Regions from separate parts of the Streptococcus sp. SN3 genome, predicted to be linked through region 1. Evidence: predicted binding sites of a transcription regulator. Region 1 holds the regulator's gene; each other region holds the start of a gene.

Evidence for each region. Region 1 encodes Rex, which represses fermentation and respiration genes when NADH is low (regulators of the CRP and FNR family bind a similar motif). Its sites were predicted from a motif close to TTGTGAANTANTTCACAA; they were not measured.
Region 2: PCY71_RS07130 (class II fructose-bisphosphate aldolase) is a predicted target of Rex. The motif match lies at 3,861-3,878, and genes of this name have one in related genera.
Region 3: PCY71_RS01295 (formate/nitrite transporter family protein) is a predicted target of Rex. The motif match lies at 2,300-2,317, and genes of this name have one in related genera.

The regions. Positions count from the first base shown of each region.
Region 1 is NZ_JAQFJF010000001.1:420,946-431,890, reverse strand. Features, by position in the region: gene gyrA (DNA gyrase subunit A) at 1-376, shown strand, start outside; gene PCY71_RS01855 (class A sortase) at 391-1,146, shown strand; gene radC (DNA repair protein RadC) at 1,306-1,989, shown strand; gene PCY71_RS01845 (gamma-glutamyl-gamma-aminobutyrate hydrolase family protein) at 2,057-2,749, opposite strand; gene PCY71_RS01840 (redox-sensing transcriptional repressor Rex) at 2,774-3,421, opposite strand; gene PCY71_RS01835 (DUF4649 family protein) at 3,546-3,767, opposite strand; gene PCY71_RS01830 (DUF1831 domain-containing protein) at 3,889-4,236, opposite strand; gene PCY71_RS01825 (cysteine desulfurase family protein) at 4,238-5,350, opposite strand; gene PCY71_RS01820 (ribose-phosphate diphosphokinase) at 5,361-6,317, opposite strand; gene PCY71_RS01815 (CYTH domain-containing protein) at 6,452-7,015, opposite strand; gene PCY71_RS01810 (GTP pyrophosphokinase family protein) at 7,111-7,782, shown strand; gene PCY71_RS01805 (NAD kinase) at 7,757-8,584, shown strand; gene PCY71_RS01800 (RluA family pseudouridine synthase) at 8,581-9,468, shown strand; gene pta (phosphate acetyltransferase) at 9,492-10,469, shown strand; gene mutY (A/G-specific adenine glycosylase) at 10,535-10,945, shown strand, end outside.
Region 2 is NZ_JAQFJF010000003.1:45,125-56,069, forward strand. Features, by position in the region: gene PCY71_RS07120 (zinc ABC transporter substrate-binding protein) at 1-112, opposite strand, end outside; gene PCY71_RS07125 (pneumococcal-type histidine triad protein) at 183-2,615, opposite strand; gene PCY71_RS07130 (class II fructose-bisphosphate aldolase) at 2,935-3,816, opposite strand; tRNA gene PCY71_RS07135 (tRNA-Leu) at 3,994-4,079, opposite strand; gene PCY71_RS07140 (GyrI-like domain-containing protein) at 4,224-4,634, opposite strand; gene PCY71_RS07145 (CTP synthase) at 4,705-6,318, opposite strand; gene PCY71_RS07150 (B3/4 domain-containing protein) at 6,516-7,202, opposite strand; partial or broken gene PCY71_RS07155 (DNA-directed RNA polymerase subunit delta) at 7,323-7,472, opposite strand; gene PCY71_RS07160 (ABC transporter ATP-binding protein) at 7,827-9,614, opposite strand; gene PCY71_RS07165 (ABC transporter ATP-binding protein) at 9,618-10,945, opposite strand, start outside.
Region 3 is NZ_JAQFJF010000001.1:301,579-312,523, reverse strand. Features, by position in the region: ribosomal protein L10 leader region at 1-43, opposite strand, end outside; gene PCY71_RS01305 (hypothetical protein) at 134-790, opposite strand; gene PCY71_RS01300 (hypothetical protein) at 897-1,238, opposite strand; gene PCY71_RS01295 (formate/nitrite transporter family protein) at 1,476-2,273, opposite strand; gene mmuM (homocysteine S-methyltransferase) at 2,387-3,334, opposite strand; gene PCY71_RS01285 (glucosaminidase domain-containing protein) at 3,399-4,097, opposite strand; gene yihA (ribosome biogenesis GTP-binding protein YihA/YsxC) at 4,245-4,832, opposite strand; gene clpX (ATP-dependent Clp protease ATP-binding subunit ClpX) at 4,843-6,072, opposite strand; gene PCY71_RS01270 (dihydrofolate reductase) at 6,297-6,809, opposite strand; gene PCY71_RS01265 (thymidylate synthase) at 6,934-7,773, opposite strand; gene PCY71_RS01260 (ROK family glucokinase) at 7,878-8,837, opposite strand; gene PCY71_RS01255 (GNAT family N-acetyltransferase) at 8,950-9,360, opposite strand; gene PCY71_RS01250 (hypothetical protein) at 9,432-10,019, opposite strand; gene PCY71_RS01245 (ABC-F family ATP-binding cassette domain-containing protein) at 10,016-10,945, opposite strand, start outside.

The sequences.
Region 1 (10,945 bases):
CCAGGTTGTTGGGGCTGGAGTGATTGCTGAGGGAGACGAAGTGCTTGTCATTACCGAAAAAGGCTATGGTAAGCGAACTCTTGCTAGTGAGTATCCAACCAAGGGCCGTGGTGGTAAAGGGATTAAAACAGCCAATATCACTGATAAGAACGGGCCTCTTGCTGGTCTGATGACAGTTACTGGCGAAGAAGATTTGATGATTATCACTAATACTGGTGTCATCATTCGGACCAGTGTAGCGAATATTTCTCAGACAGGTCGCTCGACCATGGGAGTTAAGGTCATGCGACTGGACCAAAATGCACAGATTGTAACCTTTACAAGCGTCGAAGCAGATGATAAAGAAGATGTAGCAGAGGAAGAAAACGAATCGTAAAAGAGGACCTCTATATGGTACAAGGAAAAAGAAGTCGAAAAAGAAAACAAAAAAGCAAAAGAAATATTTTTATCAATATTGTTGCGACATTATTAATTATTGTAGCTCTTGGCTTAATCTTTAATGCGCAAATCCGAAACATGATTATGGTTTGGCATACCAACCAATATCAGGTCAGCAAGGTTTCCAAAGATTCTATTAGTAAAAATAAAAACGCTGAGACTAGTTTTGATTTTAATAAGGTAGAGTCACTTTCTACAGAAGCAGTTATCAATGCTCAGTGGAAAGCGCAGCAACTGCCTGTTATCGGAGGCATCTCTATTCCGGAAGTTTCCATGAATTTGCCGATCTTCAAAGGACTGGATAATGCCGGATTGTATTATGGTGCTGGTACGATGAAAGAGACCCAGCAGATGGGGCAGGGAAATTATGCCTTGGCTAGCCACCATGTCTTTGGCATCACAGGGGCTAGTAACATGCTCTTTTCCCCACTGGACCGTGCTAAGGCTGGTATGAAGATTTATATCACCGATAAAGAGCAAGTCTATACTTATGTAATCACCAGTGTTGAAACGGTAACTCCGGATCGAACGGATCTGATTGAGGATACAGAAGGTGTTACAGAGATTACTTTGGTTACCTGTGAGGATGCCGCGGCAACCAACCGGACTATTGTCAAGGGAACATTAGAAGGTTCTGTCGAGTATGATAAGGCTCCTAAGGAAGTTCTTGAATCTTTCAGTAAGTCCTATAATCAAATGCAGATCTAAAGTTAAAAAAATTTCACTCTAAAGGTTAGGAAAAACTCTAACTTTTGGAGTTTTTTTATCTAAAATTTGTTCTGGACGAAAGATTTTCAATCTTTATTTTCTGTATCTTTTCTTGTTGATTTTGACTCTTTTTCCGAATTATAAGATAAGGAGGTTTCTATGTATAGCATTTCATTTCAAGATGATATTAGCATGATGCCGCGTGAGCGCTTGATGAGAGAAGGGGCTGAAAAACTCAGTAACCAGGAGCTCCTATCAATCTTTCTCAGAACAGGCAACAAAAAAGAAACTGTTTTTCAAGTTTCTCAAAGAATTTTATCATCTATTTCCAGTTTGAACGATCTCAAGTATTTAACTTTGCAGGAATTGCAGACTATTTCTGGAATCGGTCCGATTAAGGCTGTGGAGCTGCAGGCCATTATCGAATTGGGGCGTCGAATTAACCGAGCAGAAGTTCTGCAGAAAGAGCAGATTATGGGCAGTCAAAAATTAGCACAGAAGATGCAGCAGGAATTGGGAGATATGAGGCAGGAGTGCTTGGTTGCTATTTATCTTAATAGTCAAAATCAAATTTTGCACCAGCAAACCATTTTCATGGGGACGGTCAGCAGAAGCATTGCTGAGCCGAGAGAAATTCTCCACTACGCTCTCAAGCACCTGGCGACATCTATCATACTGGTACACAATCATCCATCTGGCTCAGTTGTTCCTAGCAGAAACGATGATGAAGTGACGCAGCATATGAAAGAAGCGTGTGAGATGATGGGCTTGGTTCTTTTAGATCATTTAATTGTGTCCAAGTCCAACTACTATAGCTACCGAGAAGAGACAGATATGATATAATTTGATTTACGTGAATATAAAAACTTCTATTCGTGTAGAACAGAAGTTTATCTAGGAATAGAGGCTTTTAAAGCATATTGACAACATAATCAAAGAGGGCTAAGTCTCCTTCTCTGGAGCCAAACAAGAACTCTGGGTGCCATTGGACACCAAGAAAAGGACTGCCGTCAGTAGAAGTGATGGCTTCAATAATCTTATCGCGAGGATCATAGGCGATGACTTCTAGGCCAGCCGCTAAATCCTTGATACTTTGGTGGTGGAAGGAGTTGATTTCAGATGCAGGGCCATAGATTTCGTGCAGAATAGAGCCATTTTTGGTCACCATGCTTTGAGTCGTGTACTCAGCAGAGCTATCTTGCCAATGATCTTCAATGTCTTGATGAAGAGTACCGCCCAGTGCGACATTATAAAGTTGGGTTCCGCGGCAGACGGTGAAGATTGGTTTATTTTGACGGCGGGCTTCCTTAATTAAAGCTAATTCAAAAATGTCTCGTTTGAGTAGATAATCATCGCTGTCAATGGCTTTTTCTTCTCCATAGAACTGGGGACATACATTCTGACCGCCTGTGATGATTAATTTGTCAACAATGGAAACATATTGTTTTGCCATTTCTTCATCACCGATTGGCAAAATCATTGGAATTCCGCCAACTTCTTTAACTCCCTCAACGAATCCAGTCGCTGTATAGCTCATATGTATGAAGTGATCGTCTGGGATTTCTCTTTCATTTCCGGTTATTCCAATAATTAGTTTACTCATCGAGTATTCAATACCTCTTTCAAATTAATGTTCATTTTTTCTCATGAAGTAGAGCAGAGTCTGCAGTTCGCTAGTCAGGTCAACATACTGAACGACCACGTCCTTAGGTAGGGATAGATTTACTGGCGAGAAGCAGAGAATACCTTTAACACCTGCTTGAACTAAGATAGATGCAACTTCTTGGGCTTTTACGCTAGGTACAGTTAGGATGGCAGTTTGCACATTTCCTGACTGTATTTTTTCTTTGATTTGGGAAATTCCATAGATAGGAATCCCATCGCTGGTTGTGCTGCCAACTTCTGGATGGTCATCTATGTCAAAAGCCATTACAACCTTCATTTTATTGCGCTCATGAAAACGATAGTGCAGCAGAGCTCGCCCCATGTTACCGACACCAACAATCATGACATTGGTGATAGCATTGTCATTCAAGAGGTCAGCAAAAAAGTTCATCAATTTCTTGACATCATAGCCAAATCCTCTGCGGCCAAGTTCACCGAAATAAGAAAAATCTCGTCTGACGGTAGCAGAGTCAATGCCAATAGCTTCAGCGATTTGCTTAGAGTTGGCTTTCTCAATCTTCTCAGCATTAAACCGTTTAAAAATACGATAGTAGAGCGACAGTCTCTTAGCAGTTGCTCGAGGAATTGTAGTATTTTTTTCAGTTTTCACAAAATCACAACCTTTCTAATTCTATTTTATAGGAAGTTTGTGAAAAAATCAACTAATTAAAGATGTTTAATGCACTAAAAAAGAAAAGAGTGAAAGTTTAAGTTATGTTGCAGTTGCGAAGAGATTAGTCCTGATAGGGAGTTAAGTCTAACTGGTACATCTGGCGGTACAAGTCTCCAATTAGCCCTGCAAAAGGCAGCTGGTGTCCCTTATACGTAACAGAAAGCACCTTGAGCGAGTCAGGAACTGTGACGCAGCCAGAGAAGGCTAGAAGAAATTCATCGAAGTCTTCATAGGTAAGTGACCGTTTCACCTTATATGAGTCCAAATAGGTCAGTTCAACCATCGTTAATCCTTTCCTTTGGTTCGATTAGTCATTGATATTTTCAAGAGTTCTAAGCAGAAGTCAAGCTTGTTTGGTCTTTTAAAGAGTCAAAACCAAAAAAGCAAAATTACGAGAATCTTGCTTATTGTGGTGTCTTTTCAAAAATGTTTCTTTCAACCAAGCTATCCATCAAGAAATAAAATTTTTGCTGGATAATGTGATGATCTTCTGATTTGAAAATATTGACCAAGCGCAGGCCTGATTTGTCAGTGATGTTGATTTTGAAACCATTCAAATCTTTATTGACGATGATTTTCAGCAGAAAACCATTTCCGCTGTTGGGAACAGATTCCAGCAGACGAGAGAGTTCATAGTTGCCAACCTTGCTTTCCGCGAAAGTATTGTCGCGTAAGGTAAATTTCTTGACATTTGGGTGAAGTGAATAGGTAAATTCACAGTTTGCTAAGCTAACAGATGTTTGAAAGGCCATCTTATCCTCCTAAAATTTCTTTTAATTTCTTTGTAAATAATTGAATATCTTGCAGAGTCGTCTGGTCCGAAGTACTGATTCGAATAGACTCATGCAAGCGGTTGGAATCCTTGCCATACATAGCCTGCAAGACATGACTGGGTTGTATAGCTCCGGCTGTGCAGGCTGAGCCTGTTGAAATGGAAAAGCCATTTAAATCCATTTGAAGCAGAAGCAAGTCATTTTTTTGATTGGGAAATCCCAAATTGATGACATATGGCAAGCTTGGCTGACTTTCATTTAAGTAAAAGTCGATATCCGATAAGTCAGTAAGTAAGCTGTTTTTTAAGTCTTGCGCATGCTCTATATTTTCCTCTAGGTATTCCATGCTCTCTGACAGAGCCGCCGCCATGGCTGTGATAGAGATTAGATTTTCAGTTCCGGCCCGGTGTTTTTCTTCCTGATCACCACCGTGCATGAAATTGTCAAAATCCATCTTCTTAGCATAAAGGAAACCAACGCCTTTGGGACCATGAAACTTATGAGCTGAAGCAGATAGAAAGTCAATTCCTAGCTCGTCAGGGTAGATGGGAAGTTTACCAATTGCTTGGACAGCATCAACGTGAAAAGCAGCAGGATGTTCTTGCAGTAATTTACCAATTTCCTTAATGGGAAGCATGGCACCTGTCTCGTTATTAACCGCCATGACGGACACAAGAATAGTGTCAGGTTTAAGAGCCTTCTCAATGTCTTCCGCTCGAATCTGACCATCCACTGGCTGAACAAAAGTAGCTTCGAAGCCGAATTTGTCTACTAAGTACTCCACCACTTCTAAGACAGCATGGTGCTCAATAGCACTGGTGACAATATGCTTCCCTCTGTTCTGGTGACGAAGGGCATAGCCTTTGATAGCAGTATTATTACTTTCAGTGCCGCCTGAAGTAAAAAGAATCTTATTGCTTTGAGTATGCAGAGCTTGAGCAATATCCTCACGCGCCTGTCTGAGCAGTTTACTAGCTTCTCGTCCATGGCTGTGCGTACTGGAAGGATTTCCAAAGACAGTCATAGTCTTGGTCATTGCTTGGATTGCAGCGGGCGACAAAGCAGTTGTAGCAGCATTATCTAAATAAATCACTCCGGTTACCTTATTTCTTTTGATAGGCAAAGAGTGGGCTGACTGGTCTTCTTTCTTGGATACGGACAATGGCATCACCAATCAGTTCACTAGCTGTAATGTAGTGGAGATTCTTAGGTGTTTTTTCTTTGGTATCAACAGAGTCGGTCACAAGTATTTCTCTGATAGGAGAATCATCCAGCAATTCCGCAGCTTTATCCGCAAAGAGACCATGACTGGATACAGCATAGATTTCGACTGCGCCTTCGCGACAGACAATTTTAGCTGCTTCAGAGAAAGTCCGACCGGTATTTAAAATGTCGTCAATCAGAATAGCTTTCTTGCCCTCGACATCTCCGATAATATATCCCTCAGAGCGACCCGCCTCATCTTCGCCATAATCAATGATAGCGATAGGGGCATCCAGATATTCAGCCAAATTGCGGGCGCGTTTTACACCAGAGTTTTTAGGGCTGACGACAACGACATCATCGCCAGTAAGGCCCATGTTGCAGTAGTGTTTGGCAAAGAGTGGGATAGTGAAGAGGTTATCAACTGGGATATCAAAGAAACCTTGGACCTGCACGGCATGAAGATCCAGAGAAATCACACGATCTACTCCAGCTCCGACGAGCATGTTGGCAACCAGTTTAGCTGTGATTGGCTCGCGAGGAGCAGCAGTCCGATCCTGACGGGCATAACCAAAATAAGGCATCACAACATTAATCGTATTAGCACTGGCACGCTTGCAGGCATCCACCATAATTAAGAGTTCCATCAAGTGATTATTGACAGGGAAGCTAGTAGACTGAATGATGTAAATATCATAGCCACGGACACTTTCTTCGATGTTAATTTGAATCTCGCCGTCCGAGAATTGGCGGGAGGAAAGTTTCCCCAATGGAACCCCAGCCGCCTCAGCGATTTTTTCAGCTATGGAATGATTGGAGTTGAGGGAAAAAAGCTTCATATTTTTTTTATCTGACATGAGTTGGACCGTCCTCTTTTTGTCTCTTTTTATATTTAATGCTCTATGAAATTTATTTTTCAATAGGCTTTAAATTGCTACCTTTTATTTTACCAAAAAAAATAGATTATTTCAGCTATTTTGTGGTCGTTGATTTACAAGTTTTCAGAAAATCTTGCTATCTTGCTCTTACCGGGTTTGTAGTCAATCTTGTGCTGTTTTAGGAAGTTGAAGAAATTTTCTTTTCCTTTTTCGAAATCTTCAACTTCGACTTCGAGTTCGAAGTCAGTTTTGCTCAAGTAGTGACTCTCATCCAGAGCAAGCAGGCCAATTTCATCTTCCTTTTCATAGCGAATAGTCTCTAGAGAGCCAAGAATCTTCAAGTCTTGGATGGGTATTTCTTTCTGAAGCAGCGTCTCTAAAATCTCTCCCGTAGGAAATTTATTGTTCTGTAAAATGTTTTCAGTTTCTTCTGGTGTCAAGTTCTGATTAAGTTCCAAGGCTCCGACTTCTTGAGGAATCTTGAGCGTCAGCTCTGCTTCGTGATGGTTAAAAGTTCGTACTCGAAAAGCCATGTGGGCGTGTCGGATACTCTGTTGATCTGACTCGATGTAGTAGTTGGTCTGGCTAATAGGGGAAATATCAGCAAATAACTGGAGCAGACGATCGTGCTCTTCTTTGGTCAGCATGGTTTTGAATTCAATTTCTAAGTGATTCATTTTCATATCCTTTTCTTTTTTTTGAAAGCGATTTATGTTATAATAACAGTTGTGTTTATTTTATACAAAAAATAATGATATGACAAGGTAAGTGTATGACAATAGAATGGGAAGAGTTTCTAGACCCCTATATTCAAGCGGTTGGAGAGCTGAAAATTAAGTTGCGTGGAGTGCGAAAGCAATACCGCAAGCAGCAGCGTCATTCCCCGATTGAGTTTGTGACCGGACGAGTCAAGCCGATTGAGAGCATTAAAGAAAAGATGATTCTGCGAGGCATTCGCGAGGAAAATATCGAGCAGGAGATGCAGGATATTGCAGGCTTACGAGTCATGGTTCAGTTTGTCGATGATGTGGATGAAGTTTTAGAAGTCCTGCGAAACCGGACTGATATGCGCATTGTTCAGGAGCGGGATTATATTAAAAACAAAAAAGCCAGTGGCTATCGGAGCTACCATGTGATTGTAGAATATCCAGTTGATACGATTAATGGCCATAGGCTTATTCTGGCTGAGATTCAGATTCGCACCCTTTCGATGAATTTTTGGGCTACGATTGAGCATTCTTTGAATTACAAGTATAAAGGAGAATTTCCCGAGGAAATCAAATGCCGCTTGGAAACCACAGCTAACCTAGCCTATCAGCTGGATGAGGAGATGGGTGCTATCCGTGACGCTATCCAGGAGGCTCAGGCCCTCTTTGACCCTCTTCACCGCAAGTTAAATGACGGTGTGGGAAATAGTGATGATACAGATGAAGAATACAGATAAAAAAATAGCGATTATCCGCAATCGGAAAAGACAGAGTGAACAAGTTTATCAGGATTTGAAGCAGAAGCTGAAACAGAGCGGCTTTATTTTAACTCCTAAGAATCCCGACATCGTGATTTCGGTAGGTGGTGACGGCATGTTGCTGTCAGCTTTTCATATGTATGAAGAACAGCTGGATCGGGTCCGCTTTGTCGGTGTGCATACAGGACATCTTGGATTCTATACGGACTACCGTGATTTTGAACTAGATAAGCTGGTAGAAAATCTCAAATTAGACTCCGGTGCTCAGGTTTCTTATCCAATTTTAAATGTCAAAATTACTTTTGAAAATGGTGATACACGCATCATTCGTGCTTTGAACGAAGCAACAATCAAGCGCTCGGATCGGACTATGGTAGCCGATGTCATTATCAATCGGGTTCATTTCGAGCGTTTCCGAGGAGATGGGATTTCCGTTTCGACTCCGACGGGCAGCACAGCCTATAACAAATCTCTGGGTGGAGCGGTTTTGCATCCGACCATTGAAGCCTTGCAAGTAACAGAAATTGCCAGTCTCAACAATCGGGTTTATCGGACGTTGGGCTCATCGGTCATTGTTCCCAAAAAAGATAAGATTGAGTTAGTGCCGACCCGCAGTGACTATCACACTATCGCGGTTGATAATCAGACTTTCTCTTTCAAAAATATTGTCCGCATTGAGTATCAGATTGACAATCATAAGATACATTTTGTGGCTTCACCTAGCCATACCAGCTTTTGGAACCGTGTCAGAGACTCCTTTATTGGAGAGTGCAAGGAATGAGGTTTGAGTTTATTGCTGATGAGCATGTCAAGGTGAAGACTTTTTTGAAGCGGCATGAAATTTCCAAAGGCCTCTTGGCAAAGATAAAATTTTCCGGCGGAAACATTCTTGTCAACCATCAGTCTCAGAACGCTATTTATCTCTTGGATATTGGCGATAAAGTGACGATTGATATCCCTTCAGAAAAAGGATTTGAGAGTCTGAAAGCTGTTGATAAGGACTTGTCTGTCATCTACGAAGATGAGCATTTCTTGGTTTTGGATAAGCCGGCAGGAGTAGCCAGTATTCCCAGTGTTAATCATTCCAACACTATGGCTAATTTCGTCAAGGCTTACTATATCCGTCAGGGCTATGAAAACCAACAGGTGCATATCGTGACGCGTCTGGATAAGGACACAAGCGGGCTCATGCTCTTTGCCAAGCATGGCTATGCTCATGCCAGATTGGACAAGCAGCTGCAGAAGAAGCTGATAGAAAAGCGCTATTACGCTCTAGTTCGGGGGACTGGTGACTTAGAAGAGCAAGGTGAGATTATTGCTCCGATTGGACGCAACCCTGAGAGTATCATTACGAGGCGTGTGACAGAGGATGGCAAGTACGCCCATACCAGTTACAAGGTCATAGAGCGATTTGGAGATGTCTATCTGGTGGATATTCATCTGCATACTGGGCGGACTCATCAAATCCGCGTTCATTTTTCACACATTGGCTTTCCGCTTTTGGGTGACGACCTTTATGAAGGAAGTTTGGAACACGGAATAGAGCGTCAGGCTTTACATTGTCATTCTTTGAAATTTTATAATCCTTTTAGTGGTCAGGAAGTTGAGCGTGCCAGTCCTTTGCCAGAAGATTTTAAACAAGTTATTGAGAAATTAAAAGAATAAGAGATAAAGGAGTTTTACGAAACATGAAAATTTTTGACTCAATTCGCGAAGCCTTGAAAGATAAGGAAGTAAAAATTGTCTTGCCAGAGGGTGAAGAGCCACGGATTTTGCAAGCAACTAAACGTTTGGTGAAAGAAACCGATATTACACCAGTTCTTTTGGGGAATCCTGATAAAATCCGTATCTATCTAGAAATTGAGGGAGTAAAAGAAGGATATCAAGTTATTGATCCTTCAAACTGTTCCTGCTTTGAGGAGTTGGTAGAAGCATTCGTTGAGCGCCGTAAAGGGAAAATCACTGCAGATGAAGCACGTCAGTTGCTCAAGGAAGATGTCAACTACTTTGGGGTCATGTTGGTTTATCTTGGTAAGGTTCAAGGGATGGTGTCTGGCGCGATTCACTCCACAGCAGCGACTGTTCGGCCGGCTCTTCAAATCATCAAGACCCTGCCTTGGGTTTCTCGTACATCAGGAGCCTTCCTCATGGTGCGTGATGACGAACGCTACATTTTCAGTGACTGTGCCATTAATATCGATCCAGACGCCAATATTTTGGCGGAGATTGCTGTTAACTCAGCTTTAACAGCACAAATTTTCGGTATCGATCCAAAAGTTGCCATGCTTAGCTATTCGACCAAGGGCTCTGGATTCGGTGAAAAGGTTGATAAGGTAGTGGAAGCGACTAAGCTGGCTCGGGAAATGCGTCCAGACTTGGTTATCGATGGTGAATTGCAGTTTGATGCAGCTTTCGTCCCTGCAACAGCAGAGCTGAAAGCACCTGGCAGCCCTGTGGCCGGTCAAGCAACTGTCTTTGTCTTCCCAAGTATCGAAGCTGGGAATATCAGTTACAAAATGGCAGAGCGTTTAGGTGGCTTTTCAGCGGTAGGACCTATCCTGCAGGGACTTAACCACCCAGTTAATGACCTTTCTCGAGGCTGTAATGCGGATGATGTTTATAAGCTGACTTTGATTACAGCTAGTCAGGCAGTAGGTCATTATTAAACGATAGGAAATGATTGGAGGGCATAAGCTCTCCTATTTTTCTTGCCTTATGCTATACTAGATTTATGTTAGATTTGAAAGAATACGGAATTGAGATGTGGGAGGCAAATAAAATCGCCTCTTTTCGCGAGAAATTATTAACTTGGTATGATGAAAACAAACGTGACCTGCCTTGGCGCAGAACAAATAATCCTTATCATATCTGGGTTTCTGAGATTATGCTGCAGCAGACTCGGGTGGATACGGTGATTCCTTACTATGAGCGCTTTCTTGACTGGTTTCCGACTGTAGCTGATTTAGCTCAGGCGCCAGAGGATAGACTGCTCAAGGCTTGGGAAGGGTTGGGCTATTATTCGCGGGTGCGAAATATGCAAAAAGCGGCCCAGCAGATAATGACGGATTTCGCTGGAAAATTTCCTGATAGCTATGAAGGAATTGCTAGCCTCAAAGGGATTGGACCTTATACAGCTGGTGCC
Region 2 (10,945 bases), on a different contig from region 1:
AACTGGTCACAATCTTCAAACCTTTAGCTTGTTGTTCTTCTTTCTGAGTACACGCTCCCAGCATCAGAGCTAGTATACTCAGCGTTATTAATACTGCAGTTCTTTTCTTCATATTAACTCCAAAATTGTTGGTTCATCTTTTATTTATCAATAAAACATTCATATCTAAAAACAGATAAAAATCAAGGTGTTGTTTCTGTATTAGTAGCAGGTGTTGAAACAGCTGATTTCAACAAGGTTAACAGTTTTTCTACTTCTGCCATGATGTTATTATTATCCATAGTCCCTAAATTAAGATTATTTCGCAATCCTGTTAAGGTCTCAGTTGCATTGGATTTCAAACTTGGATCCGTCGTCTTTTCAAGTAAGTCTTCCGCCTCTTGCAACTTAGCTTCTACTTTAGCAGTTTCAACTTGAGGTACTTCTGGCTCAGTTGGTGTTTCCTCTTCAACTTCTTCTTGAGGTTTCTCTGGGCTAACAGCATCCTCCTTGTCATCTTTTTTACCTAAAACATGATCACTTGCATTCCCCCATCCATCGCTAGACTGTGGTCGCTCATCTGGATGTTCAACATAATACTTGATAGTTGCAAATAAATCCTCTAATGTATAGCCATTAGGAGCTCGGTAAGTCTTATCATCGAACCAAGCAAATTTGATGTTGTGGTAGTGATCCTTATGAGGGATAATCAGATTACCATTTTTTACTGCTACAGTATGCTCAACATTGTAAGGCAGACGAACGAGCGGTATCCGTTTCTCTCCTTGAACACGTTCGTAGATAGCAGACGCACTTTCTCCACTTGGATTGGCTTTGGAATCATCTGTTGGTGCAGGTGGAAGCAGACCTTTTTCTTTAGTATAGGTCTGAGCAGCTGCTTTTTCTTTAGCTGAAAGACTATCTTTTCCTATCCAGTGACTGTGTCCCATATGAGGGGTTACATAAGCATCTCCTTCGTCGCTGATAATATCGCGCGCATCAAAGATATATCCATCAGATGTCGTATATTTGTCAGCTAGCTGGGCTACTCGAACTTCGGTTTCAGTATACTCAATCTGTGAATTTGCTTTGCCTAGACGTTCTGGATGATTGATAGGCGCAAGAAATGCTAATAAGTCATCAATTAATTGCACCTTATCACTTGTTTCATCATTCAAACGCTTCACTAAATCATCCAAGGCTTGAAAATCTGACAAACGTCCCTTATTTTCTAGCAATTGCTGATGGGTCTGAGTCAGAAGACCATATACCTTATCATAAAACTCTTGATCTTTCGGTTCAACTGATTCTTTCTTAGCTTGCAGGACATGAGGTATGCTTTTCTGCTTCGCCAATTTATTTTCAATCGCTGTAATAATCTCTTTAGGCAAGTCTTTAGCTAAAAGATAGCGGGACACTCCTTTATCCTCTAGCACATAACCGTCAGCTATTTTCCTAACAACCTGCTGGATTAAATCCTTATCCAATGAATCCGCATGTTCCAAATTTAACTTTGGAGGAAGAATCGGTTTTAAAGCTGGTTGAGATGGAGTTAGTATCGGAGTTGGTATAGGTCTATAAGGTGTCAATCCTAACATAGGTTTATTAGGCTGACTTATAAGAGGAATTGTCCGAGCAAGCTTTTCTTCCAATGCCGACATTTGTGTATAAGGAATAAAGTGATAATGATTACCATGTGGCACTGCTACTCCATTTTGTGTTCGACTAGTAATTTGTGCTGGATCAAAGATCAAGCCATCTGATTCAACATGACGCTGACTAAGTGGAAGATTATAAAGTTGCTGAAGGAGACCCTTAACATCTTCTCCTTGACTCGGTTGATAGTTGTTTGAAATTTGAGTAAAAGTAGGTTGTGTCTGTATCCAGCCACCGTTTCCATTATTATACGAACGGCTGACTACAGTACTAGCTACTTTTCCTCTACCTGATAGGTAAGCTTGAGCTGCAGCTAGCTCACTAGGCGACAAATCACTCTTTGGGATATAGTGAAAATGATTACCATGAGGTACGATATAGGCATCTCCCGTATCCTCAATAATGTCTGAAGCATTAAAAACATAGCCATCATCTGTTGTATAACGGCCTTGAGCTCTAGCTGTTGCTACTTCATTGCTTATTTTCGTAACATTATGACCATGTTCCTGCTTTTGACGATTAATCTCTTCCTTACTGCGAATATTATCTGCACGAGCTATATCTTTCAGATAAACATAATATTGTCCATTAACCTTGATAACATATCCACCTTTGACTTCATTGACAATATCCTCAGTCCTAAGTCGATAGTTGGGATCTTTCATCAAAAGATCTTCGCTGAAAATAGCATCATATGGAACTTTCCCATTATAATAATGATAGTGATCACCATGAGAAGTGACATAACCCTGATCAGTAATTTTGATAACAATCTGCTCCGCGTTAATCCCCTCTTTTTTGCTTACTTCGTCAGGCGTTAACTCCTCAGACTTTTGAACACCTTGCTTACCATCAATATAGCTAACTCGATTGGATTTTTTAATCGAACTGTTTGCCTGATAATAACCTAACTGATGAGCAAAAAGACCCACAGTAGCAATGACAACAATTCCTGTTAAGTATTTCTTATTTTTTTCCATTGAATATCACTTTCTTTTTTGATTACATAGAATTCGCTAAAACTTATCACAATTTACAATTAACTCATAATATACCCCCAAAGAAATCATCTAAATATTTTTTCTATAAAATATAGCAGAAACTCAATTTTTAACAACTTATTAAACTCATTAACTAGTTAATTAACTGGTTAATATTTTACTCCTCATCATCTAGTCTGTCAAGATTTTTTTATTAGATTGTAAGAAAAATATTATTTGTTCTTTATTTGTCCAATTGTCATAATACAAAAAAAGCTTATCCTTTCGGATAAACTTTTTTAAAAATATATCAAGCTTCTTAAGCTTTACCTTCTGAACCGAATACGTCGATACGTTCTTCAACTGATGCTTGGATAGCTTTTACACCGTCAGCCAAGAATTTACGTGGGTCGAAGAGTTTCTTCTTGTCGTATTCTGCTTCGTTTGCTTCGTAGTCGCGAGCAAATTTACGAGTTGCGTTAGCGAATGCGATTTGGCATTCAGTGTTAACGTTAACTTTCGCAACACCAAGTTTGATAGCTGCTTGGATTTGGTCATCAGGAATACCTGAACCACCGTGCAATACGATTGGGAAGCCTGGAAGAGCTTCTGTCAATTTCTTCAAGTGGTCAAGGTCAAGACCTTCCCAGTTTGCTGGGTATGGGCCGTGGATGTTACCGATACCAGCTGCCAAGAAGTCGATTCCAGTTTCAACCATTGCTTTAGCGTCTTCGATTGGAGCCAATTCACCTTTACCGATGATACCGTCTTCTTCACCACCGATAGTACCAACTTCAGCTTCTACTGAGATACCTTTAGCGTGTGCTTTTTCAACGACTTCCTTAGCCAATTTAAGGTTTTCTTCTACTGGAAGGTGTGAACCATCAAACATGATAGAAGTGTAACCAACTTCGATACACTCAAGTGCATCTTCGTAGTGACCATGGTCCAAGTGAATCGCAACTGGTACAGTGATGCCCATTGATTCTACAAGGTTAGCGATCAAGTTGCGAGCAACTTTGTAGCCACCCATGTATTTAGCAGCACCCATTGAAGTTTGGATAAGCACTGGTGCTTTCTTAGCTTCTGCCGCACGCAGGATAGCTTGAGTCCACTCAAGGTTGTTTGTGTTGAATCCACCAACTGCGTAACCATTGTCACGAGCTGCTTGGACAAATTTTTCTGCTGAAACGATTGCCATTCTTATCAGGCCTCCTCTTATTTTTTGTGGTTAAACCACTTACATTGTTTATTTTATCACTTTTTCACTAAAATTGCTAGTTTTTCCTGAAATTTTAAAGAATTGCAGGTAGACACTTAGCCTTTTTAAGCGTTTCTATTGCAAAAAGAAAAAGCTGACCGAAGTCAGCTTACTTAATGCGGAGAGAGGGACTTGAACCCTCACGACCTAAAGCGGTCACAGGATCCTTAGTCCTGCGCGTCTGCCAATTCCGCCATCCCCGCGATTGAGTACCTTACTAGTATAACAGGACAGCTAAGGCTTGTCAAGAAAATTTTTGACTTTATTTCAAAAAATCAACTTTCTACTCAATCAGCAAATCTAAGAAATCTAAGCGAAAATGAAGCTAAGGCAGGAACATAGAAAACTCAAGGTTGCTGAGTCGCAATAAAGACAGCCACCGTTTGGTCGGGATCGTATTTTTCAAAGTCAATAGTGTAGTCCCGATGAAGCTCACCTGATTCTTCTGCCTGCCAAATCCTCTGCCAAGCATGAAGAATCGCTTGCGGATCCTCCTTATCCGCTTCAAAGACTTGATAGGTCTGCTCGGATGTGTCAAAATCATAGACTTCCCCATCTGTCAAACGGCAGATAGAGAGGCTGTAGTCTCCTTTGTAATCATTGGCATAGTCATGATAGACGGCATAAACCGGCTCCCCCTCAGCAAAAGCTTCTTTCACAGCTCCCTCTTGTTGCTGCCAGAGAGCTTGGATTTTTTCTATACAATGCTCATCTTGAAAATTATTAGTACGAATACTAGCTAAAATGTTTAGAAACATCTTCTTCCCTCCTTTTATTTTTCATTATAACATTTCTCTAGAAAAATCGCTTATCCTAGAAAAAGCAAGTCTATCTCTCCTGGCTCTTTTCTACCGCTGCTGTGACAAATGCCCTATAAAGACCTTCAGGTCGGTTCGGTCGGCTGGAAAGCTCTGGGTGATACTGACAAGCAACGAAGAATTTGTTTTCTGGGATTTCTACTATTTCGACCAAGCGATTGTCTGGTGAAACTCCTGAAAATACAAATCCGGCCGCCTCAAACTGCTCGCGGAAAGCATTGTTAAACTCATAGCGATGGCGGTGACGGCGCTGCACGACTTCTTGATGGTCGTAAGCTGCTGCTGCCTTAGAGCCAGGCTTAAGCTTAGAAGGATAGAGCCCCAGTCTCAGCGTCCCACCCAAGTCTTCGACATCAATCTGATCACGCATGAGATCAATAATCGGAAATGCTGTGTCTGGATTGAGCTCCGCTGAGTTAGCATCTGCCAATCCCAGGACGTGACGGGCGAATTCGACACAGGTTAACTGCATACCCAAGCAAATACCCAACATAGGCACATCCTGCTCACGCGCATAGCGGATTGCCTGAATCTTACCCTCAGTTCCTCTCTGACCAAAGCCGCCCGGAACGATAATCCCATCCGCACTTCCAAGAAGCTCAGCTGCGTTTTCGGCCGTTACCTGATTCGCATCAATCCAGTTAATCTTAACCTCCGCATCATTAGCATAGCCGGCATGCTTGAGCGCTTCGACAACTGAAATATAGGCATCTGGCAACTCGACATACTTGCCGACCAGAGCAATCTGAACCTGCTTTTCCAGACTCATCACTTTCTCTACCATGGCTGACCATTCAGTCATATCCGCTGCCGGCACATCCAGCTTCAGATGGTCACAGACGATTTGGTCCATCTTTTGCGCCTGCAAATTGAGAGGAATTTGGTAAAGATGCTCCACATCTAGCGACTCAATGACCGCCTCCGGCGCCACATCACAGAATTGAGCCAGTTTGTTTTTGATATTTTGTCCAGCTGGCTTCTCTGTGCGGATGACCAGCATATTAGGCTGAATCCCCAAACCTCGCAACTCTTTGACAGAATGCTGAGTCGGTTTGGTCTTCATTTCGCCGGCTGCCTTGAGATAGGGCAGGAGAGTTGTATGGATATACATGACATTGTCTACACCGACATCCGCCTTCATCTGGCGCAAAGCTTCTAAGAAAGGAAGAGACTCGATGTCGCCCACTGTACCTCCGACCTCTGTGATAATCACATCCGAGTCCGTGGTCCGTGCTGCCCGCTTGATCTTGTCCTTGAGAGCATCTGTAATATGCGGAATGACTTGGACCGTCGCTCCCAGATACTCGCCTTTACGCTCCTTGCGTAGGACTTCGCTATAGATTTTACCAGTGGTGACATTGGAGTATTTATTGAGATTGATGTCAATAAAACGCTCATAGTGCCCCAGATCCAGATCCGTCTCGGCTCCATCATCTGTCACAAACACTTCCCCATGCTGATAAGGGCTCATGGTGCCGGGATCAATGTTGATATAAGGGTCAAATTTCTGAATCGTAACCTTGAGGCCGCGATTCTTCAAAAGTCGGCCCAAGCTAGCTGCCACAATCCCTTTCCCGATAGAAGATACTACACCGCCAGTGACAAAAATATATTTAGTTGACATACGTGCTCCTTTTCATAAAACAATTCATTCCAGCAACCACGTCGTTGCCGGAAACTTATCTAGAGGAGGATTTTCCGTAATCTGTCTGAAAAAGAAAAATAGCTCCCTGAAAACAGGAAGCTCTGACCTCTAAAAGAGGTGCCCGAACAGTATGATATCGCAAACCTAAAAAAATGTCAAATATTTTCAGTCGGTTTTCATCCATTTTCACCAATACTGATAACATGTGTTTCAAATTCTAAATTAGGCATAGACTCTGCTAAATCGTGACAGATTCGCTCCAAGGCTTCCAGACGCATTTCGACAGAGGTATTGGCATTCCCCTGAATGATGAAAATGGCGTCCTTGGTCTCCTCATCAAACTTATAATACTCGCTGTCACGAACATCCAGCCAAGCCAAAATTCCTTTGGCATCCCGATAGACATAGTCCGTATTGGCAACATGCTTCTCCTTGGACAAAATAGGCAGAAAGACATCTTCCTTTTGGCTTACGGTGAATTCTATCTGGCCATCAATCTTATCAAAATCATGCCCTCCAATGGCCAGTAGAGAATGCAGGGCTTCGACGTTATAAATATCAATAATGCTATTAATATGAGGGAGCGAGCCTCGGTGCTGGATATTGCGAATCAGAGCGGGAACAGTGGGAGGATTTTTCTTGACACTGCGACCTACGCGCTGCAGTATTTCTACATAACCTTGAACCACCGGCGACTCAAGCACCTCATCCAAGTCGCAGGCTAAAGCCCAGTCTTCCATTTCCTTTTTCTTTTTTAGAAATGAGGGGGATAGCTCTGCATGTGGATTAACATTCTTGGCAATCCCAATAACGACGCTCTTAATACCTAAATCACCTAGACTCTTATCAATGACAAATTTCATAGCAGCTTACCTCCGTCTTTTCTTTATTAAATTTTATTAGTATTCTACACCTTCCGAACTTATATTTCAAGGAATATTAAAAGAAACAAGGGATTCGTCCCTTGTTTCTTTTTGCTTGATTTATACTTCCTCTTCAGTCTCCGTGTCTTCGTCAGAGTAGTCGTCATCTTCTTCGTTGAGTTCGACTTCTTCGCCTAGATCATCTGGAGCGATTTCGTTGATTTCAGCATCATAAGCTTCCACTTCGTTCTTCTCATCGTCTGGATTTTCCAAAGAAAACTGATTTAGCAAAAAAACTGAAAAAACGCTAAGTGATGCCTCACTTGCTATTAATAATCATTCCAGAAAATGTTTGGGTTACAAAACAGCTTTTAAAGCACTTAGAGATGAGCTTTAAAATGTTGCAATTTTTATTGCAATTGTATGAAGCTCAAAGCCTTGGCAGCCTCCAGCTTAGCTAGTGGTTTTCTCGTTTTTCTCTACGAGAAAAATTGGCTCGAAGCCAAAACAAAACACACCTAAAGTTATACACAAAAAATCTAACTTTCAGGGTACGGTTCAATTGAACTGCTTTTTTACATATACAAAAGTAGTGTTACACCACTTATGGTACAACAAGGTTCATTACTCTAGAACAAACTGATTTCTGTAGAGTTCAGCATAGACCCCATTCCTTTTAAGAAGGTCACCATGCCTGCCTTCTTCAATCACTTTCCCCTCCTTGATGACAATAATCTTATCTGCATTTAGGATAGTTTTTAAACGATGAGCTATAACAAAACTTGTCCGCCCAGAAGTAATCATTTCTATGGCAGATTGAAGCTTATTCTCTGTTACAGTATCAACATTTGAAGTCGCCTCGTCCAAGATAAGTATCTGCGGGTTACTTAATAGCGTTCTGGCAATACACATCAATTGCTTTTGCCCTATCGAGAACACATTGCTATCATTTGATACCATGGTTTCGTACTTATCAGGTAATCCAGCGATAAAACAATGAAGATTGACTGCTCGGGCAGCTGATTCCACCATTTCCTGGCTGGCTTCAGGATTACCAAACTTAATATTTTCAGCGATTGTTCCTGCAAACAGCACTGATTCTTGAAAAACTGTACCTATTTGTCGACGCAGAGAAGACAAACCATATTCACTAATATCTCTTCCATCAAAAGTAATCCTCCCACTATCAGCATCATAAAAGCGATTTATCAAATTCATAATCGTTGTCTTACCTGAGCCTGTTGGACCCACGATGGCCACCACTTCTCCCTTATTAACTTTAATCGAAACATCAGATAAAATTTTTTTTGCTGAGGGATAGGCAAAACTCAGCTGCTCAATGGCAATCCCATACTTTAGCTCATTGAATTCCGCTTGATAAGACAAATAATCTTCTTCGGGCAGTTCAAAGATTTCCTGAATACGAGCTGCTCCTGTTAGGGCAAGTTCTATCTCTCCCCAAGAGGCTGATATCTGCAAAATAGGCTGGTAATATTGCTGTGAATATTGGACAAAAGTGACAATCAATCCCAAAGCTATTGCTTTGGAAAAAGACTGCTGACTAAGCACAATAGCTGAGCCTCCAAAAATAACAATAGCTGTGTTAAGCAGACTCAGCCCGTTCATCACCGGAAGGAGTAAACCACTAAACAGATCCCCCTTATATCCTGCCCTTCGCACTCGCTCATTATGGTCTATAAATTTAGTAATAGTCTCCTGCTGCAGACCTTGAACAATAATGACCTTTTGCCCAGAAATTTTTTCATCTATATAGGCATTCAGCTGCGATACCCCCTCCTGTTGTTGTCTAGTATACCTCCTTACTGATTTAGCAAGGAAAATAAGGAAGGCTAATGCAAGTGGTGTCGAAGCAATAGTTAGCAGAGCAAGTTGGCTGTTCTTTACGAACATTATCCAGACCAAACCAATATATAAAACAGTATTCCTAAGAATCTGAATAAAACCTTGACTCAAGGCACTCTGAATGTTATCTAGGTCGCTAGTAAAACGTGATAAAATCTCCCCATCTTTATGACTATCAAAAAAATCAATATGCAAAGTCCCGACTTTGCTAAAAAGATCTTTCCTCACATGATTAATGATAAAGGAAATGAGACGGTTAAAGAGACGCAAATAAATAAAAATAATAATAGATGATATAAAATAGGTTAATAGAAGCTTCAGCATCAAAGCGTTAAAATCAGTTAGCATAGGCACAGTAGATTGAGAATTTATTGCTTCTGCGGCTCCTCTGTATGCCATGGCCCAATCAGCTAGCTCTGCCACTGCTTCCCCCAGATAAACTGGTGCCTTTACTTGTAAGTATGTCGCCAGTACAACTAGAAACACAACCAGAGTGAAGGACCACTTATACTTGTTGAAATAATATCCATAAAACTTCAGAACTCTCAAGCATTATCCCTCCTTCCCTTTTTGGGAGGCGTAAATTTCACCGTAAACAGCATTACTTCCAATCAGTTCCCTGTGCGTCCCTTGACCCACTAACCGTCCTCTATCAAGTACCAGAATTTTATCCGCATGGACAACAGACGATATTTTTTGTGCAATGATAAGTGTTGTTGTCCCTTTCAGTTTATGTTCAAGAGCTTCCTGTACCAATCGTTCTGATTTAGCATCCAAGGCCGAAGTCGAATCATCTAAAATCAGAATTTTCGACTGTCCAATAATTCCCCTAGCTAGACTTAGACGTTGCTTTTGTCCCCCTGAAAAATTACTCCCTCGTTCCTCAACTAAACTTTCATAATTATCAGATAACTGATTAATAAATTCATTAGCCTGAGCAATACCTGCCGCATATTCCATCATCCTTTGGTCAGCTGCAGAGAAGCCCTGCCTTAAATTATCAGCAATCGTACCACTAAAGAGGACCGCTTGTTGTAACACAATAGAGACCATCTGACGCAAGGTTTCTTGATCGAAGCCCCTTATGTCTTTGCCGCCAATTTTAATCTGACCACTATCTGGATCAAATAAGCGAGGAAGTAGTTGAGCCAAGGTTGATTTCCCTGATCCTGTTGTTCCCACGATACCAACTACTTGACCAGCATCTACCGAAAAACTGATATTTGACAGCGTTTCTTTGTCATCGTTAGGGTATGTGAAACTGACATGTTCAAAATCAATTCTTCCTTCCAGAGATTCTGGCGATTCATTTCCAAATGTTATTTTAGGTTCCCTATTCAACAGTTCTTGAATACGGCCTATTGAGACGACAGATCGGCTAATCTGCATTCCTACGGAGCCGAGCGTGATAATCGAAAACATCATTTGCATGGCATAAGTAAGGAACGCTGCTATTTTCCCAACAACTACCGGATCTATTTTTGCTAAGTCTGACACAATATAAATAGCAATATACATCGCAAAAAAGACGATAAGAGTCATGACTGGCTCCATGAAAGCAAACCGATTCCCAACAAATAGATTAATCTTAACAAGTTCATCAGAAACCTTTTCGAATTTCCTATTTTGATTTTTCTCTTGGACAAAAGACTTAACCACTAGAATACCATAAAGCTGTTCTTTCACAATAGTATTCATTTTTTCGATGAGAGTTTGGAAGTGCTTAAACTGCGGAGAAACCATCATTATAATCATTACGACAGCTGTAATAATTAGCGTCACCATCCCTAATACAAGCCACCACAATTGAGGAATGGTGACAATTGCCAAGATAAAAGAACCTAACAATAGGATTGATACGCGAAGAATCACTTGGAAAA
Region 3 (10,945 bases), 120 kb from region 1:
AGTCGAGCTCCCCTACTGTCTTAGGCAGTTTTTTCAAACCATTGATAATTATAGCAAAAGAAAAAAAAGATTGCAAGCTTTTTATACAATCTTTTTAAATTTAGTCATTATTTTCTGCAAATCGCTTACTTGACTAATATCTACTTCTTTCCCTTAGTCGAAAGTCGAAAGTTTCGAGTTCAATATAATCAAAGTTCTCTCTTATATAATCAAATAAGGCATCTTTATGAGCATTCTGATTCATTCCAATAAACTTTCGCAACTCATCTGTCCGGAGTTCAGATTCACTGCCATCAAGGTACCATGCAGAAAAATGAACTCGTCTTACCTCACGAAAACGGGAAAGACGAAAAACAGACGCCTTCATAAATGCACCTATCTTAGAACATTCTGGTAGGTAGACAATATCAAATGTCCTGTAACAAATGAGATGATCGCCATGAACCAAAACTTGCAAATCTTTGTCAAGGTAGTCCGCATCGTTGAGATAGTCCCAGCTATCTTCAAGCTCAGGGTAACAACCTCTCAATTCCTGAATATTGCTGTTTAACAGAAGATTATTTTTTATCATTCTATAGATAGACTCGACTAAACTCATATGGATCCAAATAAAGAAAAGAATAAACATAAAATTATCACGAATCATATCTAGCCAAAATGATAATCCTTCTTTTAATGTATAATAAATAAAACTACACGAATATAAACCAAAGAAGATAGCACTTATTACTGGACCAATCATCATCAAAATTCTAGCTCTAAGCGGCGAAAACTCAAATCTTTTTCCCACTTCCCACAGTTCCTCCTAAACTCAATTCTTTATCTCCTTTTATATCGCATTCCCCCTCTTGTGTATGTAACTTTGTTTATCATAGAAAAAATTTATTCCAGTAGTTTTATGGCATATTAGGAAAAGTCTTTTTAAGTAGACTTCTGCTTTCTTCATCTGCAGGCAGCCATCCATCTTTGAAAACACGATCTTTTATCCAAAAACGATTATAGAAAAAAGTCCAAAAGAAATTAAAGGCTGTTCCAGTTGGCTTTAACAAATCTTCTGGAATGAAAAGCACAGCAATAACAAGCAAAGCGCAGAAAGAACCTAAAATAATACCAAAGTATTTCCAGTCCTTTCGAAAAAGCGGGACAAAAAAACTAAATAGTAACGTTGTAATAGAGTAGGATGGTGACAAGGTTTTGACTTTTCTTCCATCTGGTGACTGAATAGTAATCTTATTCATAACATCTCCTTTTGATTACATAATATACCAAATTAATTTAACAAACTTCGATAATTCTGTCAACTGTTTTGCTTAGATATTAGAGATTGATAGGCAATGAACATTAAAAAAGAGACTAGAAAGTTAGTCAAAGATCGTACTAAAGAACTGAAAGGAATTTAAACTTGGTTTAAATTAGACCTTTAAAGTGTAAAATCCAAATATTTTTTCAAAAAAATACAGCCCCAAGGCTGCATTTTAATCTACGTAATGTTCTTCCTTTTTATTAAACCAAGCGTACGGCAAACCAATGAGTAGGCCACCACCGATGAGGTTACCGATAAAGGTTACGCCCCAGTGGCGTAGGATATTTCCAATACCAAAATTTTGCACTTCCGCTGCTGCTGAGCTGAATTTCACGATAGCAAAGGAAGCAAAGTTGGCTGCCAAGTGTTCGTTAGTCAGGAATACAAACATATAAATGGCTGATATAACTAAGAAGAGCTTAGCTGTACTATCCTTGACCAGAACGAAAGAAAGAATAGCAATATTAACAAAGATATTGGCTAAGACTCCCTCGAGCAAAATCAGCTCATTAGATCGAGCAAGCTTCATCTGCACAACACCAGAAATGAAACTATCTTTGCTAAGTCCCGCATAAGCAGCCGAGTTAGCAAAGAGCCAGCCGGCAATCAAGGCGCCAATCAGATTGAAAAAGGTACAATAAAGCAAAATCACCAAAGCTTTTTTCCAGTCAATCTTCTTCAAAAAGGTACCAGCAGTCAGAAACATCATGTTGGAAGTCACCAACTCTGCATTTAGAAAGACAATGTAAGCCAATCCCCAAGCAAAGATGAAAGGAAAGAGAAAACGCCCAGTTCCTGGAACAATCTTATTCGTCAAATCTGCCGCAATAGCTCCAGCACCAGTACTAAATGTTAGGAAAGCCCCAGCAAAGATGGAACGGACGGCGTACTTGGCCTTGCTTGTATCAAACAAAGCTTCTTTCTTGCGGCAAGCTGCTTCAATTTTAGGGATAAATGTCGATTCAGGCATAAAAAATTCTCCTATTAATTTAAACTATGTATAGTATATCACAAAGTTCTTGCTTTTGATAGCGTTTTCGAGAACCTTTTTAAATTTTCTAAAAAAGGATTGAAAATTTATTTTCAATCCTTTAATCCTTTTGCTAACTGAGCAATATCTTCTGGCCGTGTTCGGCAGCAACCACCAAAAAGACGCACTCCTTGATTTTGCCAAAGTTTACTATTTTCCAGCAAGCTCCGCTCCTGCTCTGGATCGTCGTGCCAAGTCTTGGTCAAGCCATTATAAGTTTCGCCAGAATTTGGATAGGTCAGAAAAGGTTTGTTGCACACTTGTCCAAGCCCATCTAATAGCGGAGCAATTAAATGTGGAGCTGTACAGTTAAAACCAACTGCCAAGACTTGTGAACTTTCTTGAGCCAAGTTTCCTAATTCCTCAATCTTAGTGCCATCTGATATGGCATTCTCCGACTGGGCAACAAAGGACAAATAGGCCTCAGCCTGCGGAAATTCCTCAGCTAAAAGTCGGAGGATTGCTGCCGCTTCTGCCCCATTTGGAATGGTTTCAATAGCCAATAAATCACAGCCTACTTCTAACAAAGCTTGAATACGCGGACGGTGAAACTCTTGGAATTCTCCCTCGCTCAGCTGGTAGTCTCCCGTATACTCCGAACCATCAGCTAAATATGCAGCATAAGGCCCTACCGAGCCTGCAATCAGAGGATAGGGTCGCTGCTTTTGCTCTTCTGGAGATAATTCTTGCCAGACATTTTCGATTGCCTTTTGTGCTAAGAAGACTGTCTCTTTCAAAAGATCATAAGCCTTTTCAGGAGCCAGTCCTGCCTCAATAAATGCTGGAATGCTGGCCTGATAACTGGACGTAGTGATGATGTCACTGCCAGCTCTCACATAGCTTTCATGCACATCTTGAATAATCTGAGGCTGGTCTAATAGGTATTGAGCGGACCAAAGCTTACCAGATACATCATAACCCCGGCTTTCCAACTCTGTACCTAAGGCTCCATCTAAAATAATAATTTCTTGCTTGTCAAGCAAATCTTTAAATTTTCCCATGAAATACTCCTAAAATCTACGATTAAACATAAAAAGAGGTCTCCCTCTTTTTTTGTTGTCTTTATTAAAATCTATTCGCCCAAGCAGTATCCACGTCCAAGATATCTTGAGTAGTGTATTGCTGACGATAGGGATTGTAAACGATATAGCCAGCACCAGACTCAGAGAGTGGCGAATCAAAGCGAGTCAAATCATATTTTTCAATAATATAATTCAATTTAGCATTATAGCTAGTATCTGTCGCATAGACACCGGTTAGGGCAGCTGTTGCATCCTGATAGGTTGGCGCATTGCTCTTCCATGCACCTGCAAAATGGCCTTGCTTGAGCACTGCAACATAGTCTTGCAGAGATTCTACATAGCTAGGATATGAACGGAAACTATCGTTGATGGTGTAGGCATTTCCCTCTCCATCATCTTCCCAAGTCTCCATATTAGCAGATTGGCCATCATAGTGACCTTTGATACCGAAAAGGTTATAATGAGGTTCACCTGACAGACCAGACTGTCCTGAGCCACTTTCTAAAATAGCCTGGGCAATCATAACAGAAGCATAAAGATCATTGTCCTGTCCCAACTGACGCGCTGGCTCACCGATTTGTGAGATGAAGTAGTCTGTTTGATTCATAGGTTGCTGGTCGCTATTATTGGCACTAGCAGGATTAATATGCTTTGCCAAGACGAAGCCAACAGCAATTGTTGTTGTCATGATGAATAAAGCTGAAAGGATTCTCTTACCTTTTTTTGAAATTCTCTTTTTCACAGCACTTCTCCTGAATAAGATATTAATGATACCATTGTAACATACTAAAGATTAAAAAACACTATTGATAATTTACAAGTATATGACATTTTTCGTTTTATTTCAAAAAATCCAACTCGTTTTTTGAGTTGGATTTAATTCGTATTATTAAATTTTTGACAAAATCGCGTCCCAAGAAGCATCTAAGCCATCCTTGGTGACTGAGGAAAAAAGAATGAAATCATCATTTCTGTCAAAGTCCAGCTTTTTCTTAATAGCTGACTCGTGCTTATTCCATTTTCCGCGAGGGATTTTATCAGCTTTGGTCGCTACTAGAATAACTGGAATGTCATAATATTTCAGAAATTCATACATTTGCACATCATCTGCGCTCGGATCATGACGAAGATCAACAAGGCTGACAACCGCTCTGAGATTTTCACGACTGGTCAGATACTCCTCAATCATCCGGCCCCATTTTTCACGCTCTTTTTTGGAAACACGGGCATAGCCGTAACCTGGCACATCGACAAAACGCAGTTTATCATCAATGTTGAAAAAGTTTAGCAGCTGAGTTTTCCCAGGTTTTCCAGAAGTTCGCGCTAAATTCTTACGATTGAGAAGTGTGTTGATGAAGCTGGACTTTCCAACGTTTGATCGGCCAGCTAAGGCAATCTCTGGAATATCATCTTGAGGGTAGTGCGATTTATTGGCTGCACTCAGCAAAATCTCAGCATTGTGTGTATTGATTTCCATAAGCACCTCGTTAGGCAGTTTCTAGAATAGGCTTATCTGTTCCATCTACTGCTTCTTTGGTAATGCGGACAAGCTTGACATTTTCCTGACTTGGAACTTCAAACATGACATCCATCATAGTTTCTTCAATGATTGATCGAAGTCCGCGTGCACCTGTTTTACGTTCAATCGCTTTATTGGCAATCTCCTGCAGAGCATCTTCGTCAAATTCAAGCTTAACATCATCATAAGATAGAAGCGCCTGATACTGCTTAATAAGGGCGTTTCTAGGCTCTTTCAAAATCCGAACCAAATCATCAACTGTTAGTTGCTCCAGAGCAGCAAAAACAGGCAAACGACCAATCAACTCTGGGATAATCCCGAACTTTTGGACGTCTTCTGAGATAATTTCCTGCATATAGGAACTATCTTCGTCGATTGCTCGGTTGTTCTGACCGAAACCAATGATTTTCTCACCCAGACGCTGTTTTACGATTTCTTCGATACCGTCAAAAGCACCGCCAACAATGAAGAGAATGTTCTTAGTATCAACCTGAATCATTTCCTGCTGCGGATGCTTGCGTCCACCTTGCGGCGGTACGCTAGCTACTGTTCCTTCGATAATCTTCAGCAGAGCTTGCTGAACTCCTTCACCCGAAACATCACGGGTGATAGAGACATTTTCGCCTTTCTTAGCAATCTTGTCAATCTCATCGACATAGATAATCCCGCGCTCAGCACGCTCGATATTAAAGTCAGCCGCCTGCAAAAGCTTGAGAAGGATATTTTCAACATCTTCTCCGACATAACCAGCTTCAGTCAGAGCTGTTGCGTCCGCAATGGCGAAAGGCACATTAAGACTGCGAGCCAGAGTCTGCGCCAAGAAGGTTTTACCAGATCCGGTTGGGCCAATCATCAAAATATTTGACTTTTGCAGTTCCACATCTTCTTCTTCACGGCTGTCGTGGTAGTTAATACGCTTGTAGTGATTATAGACCGCTACTGCTAAGGCACGCTTAGCTCGGTCTTGCCCGATAACATAGTGGTTCAAGATATTCAGCAGCTCCTGAGGTTTTGGTACCTCAGATAGATCTGCCAGCACTTCCTCAGCTAGCTCTTCACGGATGATCTCCTGTGCCAGTTCCACACATTCATTACAGATAAAGGCATTGTTACCAGCAATAATCTTCTGCACCTCATCTTGATTCTTCCCACAGAAAGAACAAAAAACCATCATATCATCATTACGACTTGTAGGCATTGTTTACTCCAATTCTAAAATTCTAAATCTATTTATTTTCTTTCATACATGTTAAAAAAGTGTCATATAAAATGCATGAATGGAATTTACCAGATTTGTAAAAGCATTCAGCAAAAATAAAGCTGCCAGTCCAAACCGCTTTTTCCGAAAGGTTTGAACGGCACAAATAAGACAAATGACACATAAAAAGGCCGTAAAAAAACCAAAAATACTACGTTCCATTCTTACGAGTCCTTCCTTTGGTATCTTTTTATAGTGAAATCATAAGGATTCTTTTCATCTTTGGCATGAAATTCACTGCTAACTTCCTGATAAGGAGCCCAGTCAAATGTCTCAGGGAAATAGGTATCTCCTTCAAGTTTAGCAGCAATCTGAGTCTGAATCAATTCTTCCAAATACGGCTCAAAAGCTCTGATAATCTGCGCTCCGCCAATAATATACAAGTTTCTATCCTGCTTGTGGTACCAATCCAAGACATCTTCCACATCGCTGAACAGCAAGACATTTTCATTGTCAACTTGATAGTTCTTGTCCTTGCTCAAAATCAGGCTGATTCGATTTGGCAAAACGCGACGCTGCAGACCATCAAAGGTCACTCGGCCCATCAAAATAGCATGTCCAGTAGTCGTTGCCTTAAAATGCTGCAATTCTGCCGGGAGATGCCAAGGCATGACCTTGTCTTTTCCAATCAGACCATCCTCTGCCTGAGCCCAAATGGCAATAATCTTCTTTGTCATCCTTTTATCCTTTGTATTAGTAACTCTATTCTATCAAATTTGCTGTAAAAAGGCATGTTTAAAGTATGATTCAAGCAGAACTTTTGCAGAGGTTGGCCGTTTTCGCATACACTTATCAAAATCGTTAAATAGCCAAATCAAACTTCAGCTGAGGCTTAACGGGATCATAGTCTAATAACTCAAAATCCTCTGCTTTGATATCAAAGAAATTGGTCCCATCCGGCACATTTAACACGAGCCTAGGGTGACAGTCGCTAGGTTCCCGACGCAATAGCTCCTCCGCCTGCTCGAACTGATTGTCATAGATGTGCAAGTTATTGATAAAGTAAAAGAACTTGCCGACCTTCCAGCCGAAATGCTTGGCAATCATCATCTGCAGAGCCACATACTGCATAGCATTGATGTGGTGAGCAACTAACATATCATTTGAGCGCTGAGTCAGAGTCGCATCCAGATAAATGTCTCCATCTACACGCCGAACGTCAAACATGGTTTGAAAAGCGCATGGAAGCAGGCCGTCACTCTCTTCAAAAGCTTCATAATCCCAGAGAGAGATAATATTACGACGGTTCCAAGGATTGGCTTCCAACTGTTGGAGAATTTTATGGATAATATTATGCTTCTTGACCACAGCTCCGTAGCGCTGCCCGATAGTACACGTATCGCCAACTTCCCAGTCATTCCAATAGTGAACATTATACTTGTCGTTGAGCAGTTCCAGGCTATTGGACTGGTCTTGATAGATCCAAAGAACTTCCTTGATGGCAGATTTGATGGCAATAGGGCGCAGAGTCGTGATTGGGAATTCTCCCTTGCTCAAATCGTATTCCGCAAAAGAACCAGTGATATATTTGGAATTAGCCACATTTCCATCTTTGTAGCGCGGACGGGCATTTTCAGAAAAAACACCCTGCTCCATAATTTTTTTAATATTCTCTTTGAAAATCGTATCTGCTAGCGTCATGATTTCTCCTTCGTTCAGTGAGCTTTTTCTAGTATAGCAAATTTTCTATAAAAATTCTCCTACAGACCATTCTGCAGGAGAACAAATAAAGCATACTTGTAGAATTATTGTAATACCAATGAAGCTGCCCCGATAACGCCAGCATCATTTCCAAGAGTAGCCAAGGCCAACTTGGTTGAAGTACGAACCTGCGGGAAGCTATTCTCTTCATAAACCTTGCGAACGCCATCAAGTAAGAAATCACCTGCAGCTGACACACCACCACCAATAACAATTGTAGATGGATTGAGAATAGAGCCTATATTGGCACAGGCAATTCCTAGATAGCGCGCGAAATTGCGATACACAATCAGAGCCAGCTCATCGCCCTCTTTCGCTAAGTCAAAGACAACCTTTGCATTAACATCTTCACCGTTGTCAATCAGTTTTTTCAGCTCAGCATCACCAGCATATTCATCAGCATAGCGACGAGTCAGATTAACAATACCAGTCGCGGATGCAACAGTCTCTAGGCAGCCTTTCTTGCCACAGGTACACAGAATTGGCTGATCGAAGTCAACAGTGATGTGGCCCAACTCTCCTGCTGCTCCAGCAAGTCCATGCAAGAGCTTGCCTTCGGCAACAATTCCTCCGCCAACACCTGTACCTAGTGTCATGAAGACTACATCAGGCTGGTTTTCTCCAGCCCCCATCCAACGCTCGCCCAAAGCAGCAACGTTTGCGTCATTGTCGATATAGAAAGGAATCCCAGTCGCTTTTTCAATCTTATCCTTGACTGGCTGCAGCGTCTTCCAATTGAGGTTGTAAGCACCAATAACAGTGCCCTTTTCTCGGTCAACAACTCCTGGCGATCCCATACCAATTCCGATAAAATCCTCTGCTGAAAGCTGAAGCAAGTCCAAACGATGCAGGATTGACTCAATCATATCCTCTACGATGTGGCTACCTTCGTCCAAAACATTGGTTTTAATGGACCATTTTTCCTGAATTTCGCCCTCTGAAGTCAAAATAGCAAACTTAATAGATGTTCCACCAAGGTCAATTCCGATTATTTTTTTCGACATGATGTTCTCCTCTGTGTTTTATTTATCATCATTATATCAGATTTTTTCAATAAGGAAAAGGTTTGCATAAAGAAAAATGAAAATCGAATTCTTCTTTATTCCCAAAGTAAACTCACAAGTCTTTTGTATAATAATATCTTTCACCAGTATAGGGGTATTCTTTCAACGCGAACACTTCTGTATAGCCGTGCTTTTTATAAAAATCTGGGGCTTGAAACCGATACGTATCCACAAATGAATATTTGCATTTTCTTTCTCTGGCTTCTTGTTCAGCCCTACACAGTATTTTTGAGCCTATGCCTTGCCCTCGTAAATCCTCACTCACATACAAATATTCAATCTCCAGCCAATTACCAAAAGTTTCGGCCGCCATACCAGCCAGCAGATTTCCTTGTTCGTCTTCTACATAGATGTTAAGAGACTCACTTTTGGAGGGCTCCCTCTTAGAGTGATTGTAGGCCCTGATTAAGTTCCCCAATTCTTGTGACTTCTTTGAGTTGGTATTTTCTAATCTTAGTTTCATAGATGCCTCCGTTCCATCTCTAAAGGTTTTAGATTTACAATTTATGAAACTGTTCGGACTATATCTTCACCTTAAATATCCTTCTGACTTGCTCGCCATTGATTATGGTAATCCATCATCGTTTCATAAATATATTTTGGTTTCTCTTTTTTCAGTAACATAAGAGTAATTTCTAACGGTTCAGGAATACCAAACTTGTATTTTTTGTTCTTTCTAGAAGCAAGCCTACTTCTCTTCAAAACTGCAGGATCCACTGAATGAAAACAAATCGTCAAAATATGACTCTTATTGAATAATTGATATTTTGCATAATGTCGAATACGTTCAATTCTATAGTTTATCCTCTGGATTTCTTCCCAACTATAAAACGAAACTTCTCTAAAAAGAAGGGGGTTAAAGTAAAACCCCTGTTCCGTTAGACGAAGAAAACGTTTATCTCTAAACAAAAAAATCCATACTAAAATAGAGAGAAAATCAAAAACAATTGTACCTATCACTAAAAACATTTTTTCAATCACGGAAATATTGGAGTCGAATAATAGGTATCCATTTTTAGATGGTAATACAAGAACTGCAGTCATAAAGACAGCAAAAGCGCTCGCCAATATAGCTAAAATGAATATTTTCAACCTGCTCTGACTAAACACTATTTCTTTCATCCGTCTAACCCACTTAGGTATTCATAGCGCTCGTATTTTTCCAGCAGCTTGTCATTCTGCTCATCCAATTCTTGCTGGAGTTGAGACAGGCGAGCAAAGTCAGATCCATTCTCCTGCATAGCCGCTTCAATCTCAGAAATCCGCTCCTCAAGCGCCTCGATATCGGCCTCAATAGACTCCCACTCCTGCTTTTCAAAGTAGGTCATGCGCTTTTTCTCCTCGCGCACCTTGGTAGATTTTTCCTTTTCAGTCTTTTGAGAAATAGCAGAGCGTTCTGCCAGAAAGGCTTTTTCGTCTAAGTAATCTGTATAATTTCCGAAAAATTCTCTGATCACTCCATCCTCAAAAGCCAAAATCTTGCTGGCTACCTTGTCCAGGAAATAACGGTCATGGCTGACTGTAATAACTGGCCCGGAAAACCCTTGCAGAAAGTTCTCCAGTACCGTCAGAGTTGCAATATCCAAATCATTGGTTGGCTCGTCAAGAAGCAAGACATTCGGCTTTTCCAAAAGAAGCTTGAGCAGATAAAGGCGCTTTTTCTCTCCGCCAGATAGCTTTTCAATCAAAGTCCCATGAGTAGAACGAGGGAAGAGAAATTGCTCTAAGAGCTCTGCAATGGAAGTCGTTCCACTGCCAATCTTGACCTCCTCAGCCACTTCTTGCAGATAATTGATGACTCGCTTAGACTCATCCAAGCCCTCAATCTGTTGAGAGAAATAAGCCACTCGAACTGTCTCTCCGATAATGAGCTGACCAGCCTGAGGCTGAAGTTTACCGGCAATCAGATTGAGCAAGGTCGACTTACCAACACCGTTATCTCCGACAATCCCAATTCGGTCCTTGTTCTGGATTAAAAGACTAAATTGAGAGAGAATAAGCTTTTGGTCATAAGCAAAGTCTACATTTTGAAACTCGATAACCTTCTT